3 regions of the Shewanella sp. 125m-1 genome follow, and region 1 is predicted to be linked to each of the others. Evidence: predicted binding sites of a transcription regulator. Region 1 holds the regulator's gene; each other region holds the start of a gene.
What was found. Region 1 encodes LexA, which represses DNA repair genes until DNA is damaged. Its sites were predicted from a motif close to TACTGTATNNNNATACAGTA; they were not measured.

Region 1 (3,289 bases):
CACGTTGGCACATACGGCTGAAATATATCAGGCCAATCTCAGTCTAAGCTTCAAATTCAGGACTAATCCCAGAGCAAAGACCGACAACTAAATCGCTCGGATATAACAAAATATCGTTGTTATGACTTCCTACACTACTTGGTGTTTAAATATTGATCAAGATCACTTTTTCAATTATTGATAATAAAAAAGCCCTCGAATGAGGGCTTTAGAAAATCGTTTGTACTAGAAGGCGCTTACTAAAACGCACCTCCTAGTCATCATGTATTAGAAAGCGAGGAGATGTTCTGCTTAATGAACAGCACCAAACAGGGAGGCTTGACCAAAAGCACTATCCTGCATATTGATTGAGCGACAAGATTGTTGCTTATTTGTGTTATCAATCGAATGTTCAATGACAATGCCGACAGCGCGAGCGCTTTTGGCAACGATTTGTAGGCGTCGATTGTCACGAGCATCTAAAGAGTTGGTCCAAGTAATCACCGCACTTGAGGTACCGCTTGTTAAGGCTTTTTCCATTGCCCAAAGTGTTTCCACTTCATCTTTAGCATGAACCAGTAAAATGCGGTCCATTCTTACACCCGCAGCTGCTAGCATCTGCTTGTAGCCAATATTCGGCGGGCTAATCAGTACAATCCAGCGACCCTGTTGGCTCAATTGTGAAAGCTGAGCACTGATCTGGTTCAGCTCATCACGCCCTTGAGTTTGGGTCACCATAGTCGTGATGTCATTACTCGTGCTGCTCACCATATTGGTCGATGGCATATCTTGCCACAGCCCAGGGTGACGAGGACTCGTTCCCATTAGTTTGTTCATTGCCAGTCTCCATTACGGATCACACCAACGGCTAAACCTTCAATGCTTAAGCTTTGGTTTGCTAGATCCACTTCAATTGGTGAATACTCTTCGTTCTCAGCATGTAAGAAAACTTTGTTACCCTTTTTCTCAAAACGCTTAACGGTAACATCATCTTCAACGCGTGCTACAACCACTTGGCCGTTACGTGCTTGCTGTATTTTGTGTACAGCCAGTAGATCACCTTCTAGTATGCCAATATTCTTCATACTGTCACCACGGACTCTGAGTAAGAAGTCTGCTGATGGCTTGAACATGGCGGGATCGACTTTATAGTGTTGCTCGACATGCTCTTGCGCAAGAATCGGTTCACCTGCAGCAACTTGGCCGATAAGGGGTAAACCTAAATCTGCATCTTCAGTGTCTTCTTGGGTTAACTTAATACCGCGAGACGTGCCCGGCATAATTTCAATGCAGCCTTTTTTAGCTAAGGCTTTTAAATGTTCTTCAGCAGCATTGGCTGACTTAAAACCTAAACGTCTAGCGATCTCGGCACGGGTAGGTGGCATGCCAGTATCAGCAATATTACGTTTAATTAGCTCTAAAATTTCAGCTTGGCGCGGTGTAAGTGGTCTCATGGTTAACCCTGTCTTTCTATACAGTAACTGTTAGTATATACAGTATTTTTTTGAGTGCAAGTAATAACCAGTTATATTGTTTTTTGTGGGATCCAGTTTCAAATGAAATAAATCCAGCGATGTGAAACTCGTTATTGGGTAGCGCCTGAAGGTACCTCTTTATCTCAAGCGTTCATTAGCTGACTTTGTTGCCTACTCATTTAGTATCTCGGGTGCGTTTGTTCCATAGACAAATAAGTCCGCGCAATTGAGCCTCTTGCGCCCGCTGTTGGTTCAACTTTATTTCCTTGCACTTTTACCTGACAGCTACCAAAGCTCGAACGAGAAGAAGGGAGTGGTAAGCAACAAGGCATTTGCTCTACTTTATACTTGCTGACGACCTTGGTATGTACAAAAAGGCTAGGTATAGTTTGCCGAACACATACCTTAAAAAACAGAGCCCAATCAAAGGTTGGGCTCTGTTTCGAGATCTAAGGTGCCAGCTGATTAACCTTATTAACTGCTAAGATTAACCGCCGCAGCCATCAGAACTTCTGGAGTTGATATAGCGAACATCTTTCGCTCTGTCATAATTGGCAGGATCGAGCGTGTCATGCTTTTTGATGAATTGATAAAGCATATCTGCATCAATAAAGCCGGTATCTCTCGCCTTTTCCTTTAACTTGGGATACTTATTACCGCCCGCAGCGTTATAGCTAGGGAGGGTAAATCGATATTTATCTGTTAGCTTGAAGGGCTTATCACCAACAGTTCTGATATCGACATCTTTAGCTTTACAGTCAACGGTCATCTTGATACCGCTAAAATGGGCAAAGCCTCCAGAGCCTCGAGTCTTAAGCGCAACCCTAGACAAATACTTCTTTAGTTCGGCTCCATTCATCTCGGTTACAGTCACGCTGTTGGAAAAAGGCTGCACCTTAAGCACATCACGATATCGAATGGGCCCTTTCTTTATGGTGGCTCGAATACCACCTGAGTTTATGATCCCAAAATCTGCGGGGATAGGAAGCTGAGTTTGAGCGTGCGCAATCATCACCCCCAGAGGCGTAGCTTGGTAACGAACAATCTTACGCTTACCAATGAAGTCCGCCTTTGCAACACCAATCTGTTCTCTCAACTTCAGCTGCCCCTTACGCTGATAGGGCCGAAGCAGTTCGAGGGTTTCCTTATCCTTAGGCGTTAGCATATGAGGCGGATAGTAGGAACCAAACTTGGTTTCTGTATTCACTGGTACTAACTCGTAGTTTGCCAAGTGTAGCTTACCACCATAGTATTCAAAATCGGCGCGACCAACGAACTTTCCCCACTCGTAGGCTTGCATGATCCAAGTGCCATTTTGACGATCAGGCCTACAAGGCTCATCTCGACCATAATCTTCTACGTACTCACCAGTGTCCCCTTCCATACACACAGGCAACTGTGAATGTCCGCCAATGATTGCTTGGATCTGGCCAGGCTTTAGGCTTTTGGCAAGAGCAACATCACCGGGCTCGTTACTTCCATGTTTACCATTTTCATAGTGACCCATATGGGTGAGACTAAAAACAAGATCCGGTTGATGCTTCTGCTCAAGCTCTGCCAAAATATTTTTTGCCTCAGCTTGTGCTGAAGTGAATTTTAGATCTTCAACGAATTCTGGATTACCTATCTCAGCGGTATGCTCGGTAGTCAGGCCGACTACGGCTAGCTTCAAGCCTTGAACCTCGAATAGCTTGTAGGGTTCGAAGTAGCGTTGCCATTCACCATCGACTTGGCGATAGATGTTGGCCGATAACCACGGGAACTTTGACCAGCCTCTCTGCTTATCCATCACCGTCGATGGATTATCAAACTCATGGTTACCCACGGCCATGGCG
Region 2 (3,289 bases), on a different contig from region 1:
GAAATGGGTTACCACCCTTAATCTTGATGTATTCTGAGTGTGCTTGCTCTACGGGAGAGGTCGGCACGGCAAAAGGAAGCTTGGTAATAATAAGGTTAGTTAAATAGTCGCCTGGCAGATCGAGACCCTCAGAAAAGCTGCCTGTGCCAAATATAATGCTTGGTTTGCCTTCATCACATCGGGCCTTATGCTGCTTCAGAATTTCTTGTCTTGGCAGGGTTCCTTGGATCAGTAGTCCTGTTTTAATTTTACTTTCGACTAAGTCGGCGACTTTTTCCATCTGCCAATAAGAGGCGAACAAGACTAAGCTTGCCATCTCGTCTTCGACCAGTGCGATGATATGCTTGGCTAACTCATCGGTATACTTGTCATCCGTTGGCTCGCAGTCCATTCTAGGTAAAAATAGGGTCGCGTTTTGCTCAAAATCAAAAGGCGAGTCTAAAGCTAAATAGCGACTGCCGTCATTAATCGATAGCCCGACTTGATGAGTAAAGTGATTGAAGTTGTTTAACGCGCGCAATGTGGCACTACAAAGTACGACACCAGCGGCCTTATTCCATAACAGGTTTTCTAGCATAAATCCGACCTCTATTGGCGAGGCGCTAAAGAGGTAATCGGCTTGCTTACCCGTTAGTTGCTCAATCCAACGTGCCATAGGTGCACCTTTCGGGCTGTCTTCTTTGGCCATCATCTTCCACAGCTTTTGTGAATTCTCAAGCCGTTGCAGCATAAAGCCTGTTTCAGATAGTAATGCTTCTGATTGATGCTTGGGGATCTCGCCATCTTTTATTGCTTCGTTTAGCAGGCTAAGCATTTTATTAAATTGCTTTAGTGCCAAATTGGATGCCGTTGCTAGATTTTCAGCTTGAACCGATAATGCAGAAGGCAATTTACCGTGTTCGAACCGGAAACGATTTTCTGGGTTATCAAATTTTGCTGATTGCGCGTCACAAAACTGCGCCACTTGATTAAGTTGAGCCGCAATATCACCGATATGGTCGAGCATCGACTGCGCGGGCGCGATAATATAGTTGCTTTTAATCTGGTTTTGCAGTTTGCTGGTGGTCTTGCTCAGTTTATCAAGCCAGTCAGTTGCGCCGCGCACGGTCGACTGTGCGCTACTAAAGTCTCTGGCGACAATAGGTAGGTGGTGCGCTTCATCGATGATGTAATATAGATCTTCGGGATCAGGCAAAATTACGCCACCACCGAGCTCTAGATCAGCAAATAGCAAGCTATGGTTAGCAATCAGCACATCCCACGTATCGATATCTTCACGTGCCTTATGAAAAGGACAGTTTCTATGGTTAGCAAGTTGGCGATGACAGCTATGTTTATCGCATGCTATCTGTTGCCATAGGTGATCTGGTAGTGGCTTAGTTAACGTATCGCGTTCACCATTCCAAGTGCCTGCTTGATAGTCTTTTAATAAACCATCTAACATGTCGACTTGGCTTTGGTCTGGCTTGGTTTGCCACATTGCCATTTGGGTGCTGTTATCTGGGCCAACTAACATTTCTAACTTAGATAAACATACATAGCGTTGACGGCCTTTGACTAAACCAAAAGTAAAGTCGAGCCCTGATTGTTGCAGAAAAAAAGGCAGGTCTTTATGCAGCAGCTGCTCTTGCAGTGCGACTGTCGCCGTTGCAATACAGACCTTTTTCTTACTGGCCAATGCCAGTGGAATTGAGCCCAGAATATAAGCCAGTGATTTACCAATACCCGTGCCAGCTTCTACCACGATAATACGGCGGTTCTTGTCATATTCTCCAGCAAGCGTTTTTGATATTTCCGCAACAATATAGTTTTGCTCTCGACGAGGACGAAAGTTAGGCAAGGATGCAGAAATGCCCTTATATATAGTACGAATTTGAGTTTTAACGTCTGCGGATAACATGAATGCACTGAGCTAATAAATAGTGCTGTACATAATAACAGTGATTACTTAGCCTAAGAAGCGTTTAGTGATTAATAGTGTATTTAATTGAGTATAAAGTATGAATTCAAGGTTGAGCATGCAGCAAGTGATTAAAGGTAGAGTATTGACTCGCCATGCCATCCACCGGCAGGGCAGCCTTATTTTACAGTATTTTATTCAAACCCAAACGGGCCCTATAACAGTTGAAATCCCTCATCAGGAGCATGTTTGCTTTATACATTCGACTGATGCATCTCGCTTATTACACTGCGCTGGTCTCAGAGGGATCCGCCGTCGTGAACTCTCACTTAAGAGCTTTCAAAATATCCCCGTATCAGGACTTTATTGTAGCGATGCTAGGCAGTTACGCACGTTAGTGAGAGCTGCAAAAGATCTCGATATTGAGCTGTTTGAAGCCGATGTTAAAGCTGAACATCGATTTTTAATTGAACGCTTTATTGCATTAGATGCAGAGTTTCAGGGACAGTTCCAAGAGCATTTTATAGACAAACAACAAGTTGCAGCTGAGGACTTAGATCCGGTTAAACATCAACCACTGTTTATTGCAAGCCGCGCGCGTAAGACTGAATCAAGCATAAGCCTCAAAGCAATTTCTTTAGATTTTGAGTGCAGCTTTAGCGGCGAACTCTACTCAGTTGGTCTGTATGGGCAAACGGTCGAGGGTATCGTCTACCAAAAGGTCATTATGGTCGGACAGAGCCAAGCTTGTGAGCAAGATTATATTGAATGGGCACAAACTGAAGCCGATTTAATACATCGCTTAATTGCCTGGTTTAATGAATATGATCCCGACATTATTATTGGTTGGTCAGTGGTCACTTTTGATTTGGCCTTGCTTTATCGCCGAGCGAAACACCATAACATCACCCTTAATATTGGCCGTGATAACCACACTCTTAGTTGGAAGGTCGAAGATAAGTTTAGACCCGAAACCTTGTCGCTTCCTGGCCGTGTCGTATTAGATGGTATTGATTGGCTTAAGGCCGCTTTTTATCAATTTGATCGCTATTCATTGGAGTTTGTAGCGCAGCAACTGCTGGATGAAGGTAAAGCGATTCATAATGTTGATAATCGTATTGATGAAATCAACGATCTATTTTTAAATGATAAGCCCGCGTTGGCGCATTATAACCTAACCGATAGCCGCTTAGTTTGGGATATTTTTCAGAAGACCCAGTTATTTGATTTTGTCATTGAGCGCGCCAAACTTACAGGTTTAGAGCTTGGCCGTGTTGGTGCATCTGTCGCGGCATTTAACAATCTATACCTTCCTCATCTGCATAGAGCGGGCTTTGTTGCGCCGAGTAAACCTGTTAGTGATGGCATAGAAAGCCCTGGTGGTTATGT
Region 3 (3,289 bases), on a different contig from region 1:
AGCCCGCTTCCTGTTTGACCATGGCGATGAACTGGCTATTGAGTTAACTCAGTTTACTGGCGGCTCACTGCGCAATGCCATTCCACGTGAAGCAGACGTTAATTTTATGCTTCCTCCTGAAAACTTGGCTTTACTGCAAGAGCGTGTTTCAGCGTTTCAAGCCTTAGTTCGTCAAGAGTTAGCCATCGCCGATCCAGGTACGATTCTAACGCTAGAAGAGATCCCAGCAGAAAAACAGGTCATGAGTGAAGAGTCACAACAGATCTTAATTGACGTGCTTAATGCTTGCCCTAATGGCGTCATTCACATGAGTGACGAAGTAGAAGGTGTTACAGAGACATCACTTAACGTGGGTGTGATCAGTACCGATGACAATAGCGTGCAAATCTTATGCTTAATTCGCTCTCTTATTGATTCAGGTCGCGAAGAAGTTGAAGGCGTATTGAGCTCACTGGCTAACCTTGCTGGAGCGAATGTTGAATTTAGTGGTGCATACCCAGGCTGGAAGCCAGACAATAGCTCACCCGTTATGGCAAGCGTACGCGAAACCTACGAGGCAATTTATAACAAAGAGCCGACGATTATGGTGATCCATGCAGGTCTTGAATGTGGTCTATTTAAGAAGCCTTACCCTGAAATGGATATGGTTTCTATTGGCCCAACCATTCGCTACCCACACAGCCCTGATGAAAAAGTTAACATTACTACTGTTGGCCAATACTGGAAGCTATTGTTAGCGGTACTGGAGCGTACACCAGTTAAAGGCTAATCAATAAAACAGCTTTATAAGAATAAGGCCACTTAGTCATAAGTGGCCTTTACTATCTATAGCAGAGGATAAGGTATCAATTGGCGCTTTAGTCCTAAGTAATTGTTACCCACACAGCCCTGATGAAAAAATTAACATTACCGTTAACATCACAACTGTTGGCCAATATTGGCAGCTATTATTAGCCTTTAACGTCGAAGTAAAACTAAAATATGAGCTATTTCTGACGGTGTGCTTAAAAACCTAAATCCATCTGCGAGCTATCTATATCATCATGCTCAGAAGCGACACTATTCGAGGCGAGACCGACCGATACACCCAATAAGCGAATACCTCGCTCATTTTGCCTTTCCATCGCTTGCTCCAGTAGCTGATAAAACAGATTCACCGAGATCTCATCGCTGCGATGCTCAATCGTGGTCTGCTTAAAATCTTCAAATTTTAGCTTAACCACTTGCTTGTTGATCACTCTATCCTTAGCGCTACGGCTCACCCGCCCTGCGAGCTCTTGAATAAGTTGTGGCATCACCGCACGGCATTGCTCAAGGGTATGGATATCTTTAGCCAGTGTAGTTTCAACGCCGACTGATTTTCTCTCACGATTGGGCGAAATCGCTCGCTTGTCTATCCCTTTAGCGCGCTCAATCAGCACTGCTCCAAATTTACCAAACCCTTCTATTAGCTTAGCTTCAGGATAAAGCTGAATGTCGCTGCAGGTATGCAGCCCCAGATCGGCTAACTTTTTAGCGGTCACCTTGCCAACACCGGGAATTTTTATCAGTGGTAAGGTTTTTATAAACTCATCAATCATGTCTGGGCGGATCACATATTGTCCATTCGGTTTATTTAAATCGGATGCTATCTTGGCAAGAAACTTAACTGGCGCGATGCCTGCCGAAGCAGTTAAACCGGTCTCGGCTAAAATATCGGCTCGAATAGCCTCGGCCATCAAGGTCGCAGAGCCTTTACAATGGGGACTCTCTGTCACATCAAGATAAGCCTCATCAAGGGATAAAGGCTCTATCAAGTCAGTATATCGTTCAAATACAGCCCTAATCTGGCTAGAAACCTCTTTATATACCTGCATACGCCCAGGGACTAATATCAAGTCAGGACAAAGCTTTAGCGCATAGCCTGACGCCATGGCTGAACGAACCCCAAATTCTCGAGCTTCGTAATTACAGGTACTGATCACGCCACGGCGATCACTGCGTCCTCCCACAGCAATAGGTTTGCCTCTTAACTCAGGAAAGTCGCGCATCTCCACCGCTGCGTAGAAGCAGTCCATGTCGACGTGAATAATTTTTTGCAAGCCAATATCCTCCGTACAGAATACTACTGTATATAAAAACAGTATTCAATAAAAAGCATACCTTTAGCCTGTTTTAAGCTAACCATTCGCCCTTGTTGATCAGGGCGATCGATTAATCCTAGGCAATAAAAAGGGAAGCCGTTTGGCTTCCCATTTCAACACTCAGTCACATGTAAACTCAGTCAGATTTCAAAACGCTGTCATTTTAAGTCTAGATCTTAAACTGCTTAATGTTGTCACCGAGGGATCGACTCACCTGTGCAAATTCGTCAAAGTTATTTGATAGTGCCTCACTCGCTGCTAACGACTCATCCGATAACGCGCGAACATTTTCAACATTACAAGCAACCTCTTCGGCCACAATCGCTTGCTGACCTACAGCGGTGGAGATCTCTATGGTTTGCTGCTGAATCGCTTCGATGGCACTCGTGATGCTATCCAGTGCCACTTCAACTTTAGCGGTAAGACCTTGCCCCATATTGGCTTGCTCAACCCCTGACTCCATCACTTGCTCAGCCTCATTGGCATTTTGTTGTAGTGTCTGGATGATCTCTTGAATGTTTGCGGTCGAGTCTTGCGTGCGAGATGCTAAGGTTCTTACCTCATCCGCCACAACGGCAAAGCCTCGGCCTTGTTCACCCGCTCTCGCCGCTTCAATCGCTGCGTTTAGTGCTAACAGGTTTGTTTGCTCTGCGATACCACGAATAACATTAAGTACCTCGCCAATCTGCTCAGAACGGGTTCTAAGTTGCTTAACCACCTTTGCCGCATCAATCACCTGTTTAGATAACGCCTGCATGCCTTGAGTCGCTTGAGCGACAATCTCACTGCCTTCACTCGACTGAATCTGCGCCTTATCAGCAAATTCACTGGCTCTTTGGGCACTTGCGGCCATCTCTTGGCTAGTGTGTGCCATTTCGGTAGCGGCCGTGGCCACAGAAGCTATCTCTTGTTTTTGCTGACTCACCGACTGCAATGCTTGACGACTCACAGCAGACGCATCATTCACACCTTGCTCTACTTGCAGCGTTAGCTCACGAGTCTCCTGCAGCATGCCCTGCACCTTCGCCGCAAAACGGTTAAATGCATCACCGAGCTTACCCAGCTCATCTTCTCTATTCATGTCGATGCGCTTAGCAAGATCGCTATCTCCCTCGGCAATGTCTTCCATCGCTAACAATAAATTATTTACCTGCTTTCTAAAGGGT

Region 2: dinG (ATP-dependent DNA helicase DinG) is a predicted target of LexA. The motif match lies at 1,924-1,943, and genes of this name have one in related genera.
Region 3: dinB (DNA polymerase IV) is a predicted target of LexA. The motif match lies at 2,106-2,125, and genes of this name have one in related genera.

What each region holds. Positions count from the first base shown of each region.
Region 1 is NZ_JBRILT010000004.1:28,178-31,466, reverse strand. It holds gene ACVBIK_RS03115 (cell division inhibitor SulA) at 292-816, opposite strand; gene lexA (transcriptional repressor LexA) at 813-1,433, opposite strand; gene ushA (bifunctional UDP-sugar hydrolase/5'-nucleotidase UshA) at 1,942-3,289, opposite strand, start outside.
Region 2 is NZ_JBRILT010000015.1:4,015-7,303, forward strand. It holds gene dinG (ATP-dependent DNA helicase DinG) at 1-1,900, opposite strand, end outside; gene ACVBIK_RS08855 (DNA polymerase II) at 2,001-3,289, shown strand, end outside.
Region 3 is NZ_JBRILT010000009.1:1,778-5,066, reverse strand. It holds gene ACVBIK_RS06330 (aminoacyl-histidine dipeptidase) at 1-769, shown strand, start outside; gene dinB (DNA polymerase IV) at 1,005-2,081, opposite strand; gene ACVBIK_RS06320 (methyl-accepting chemotaxis protein) at 2,293-3,289, opposite strand, start outside.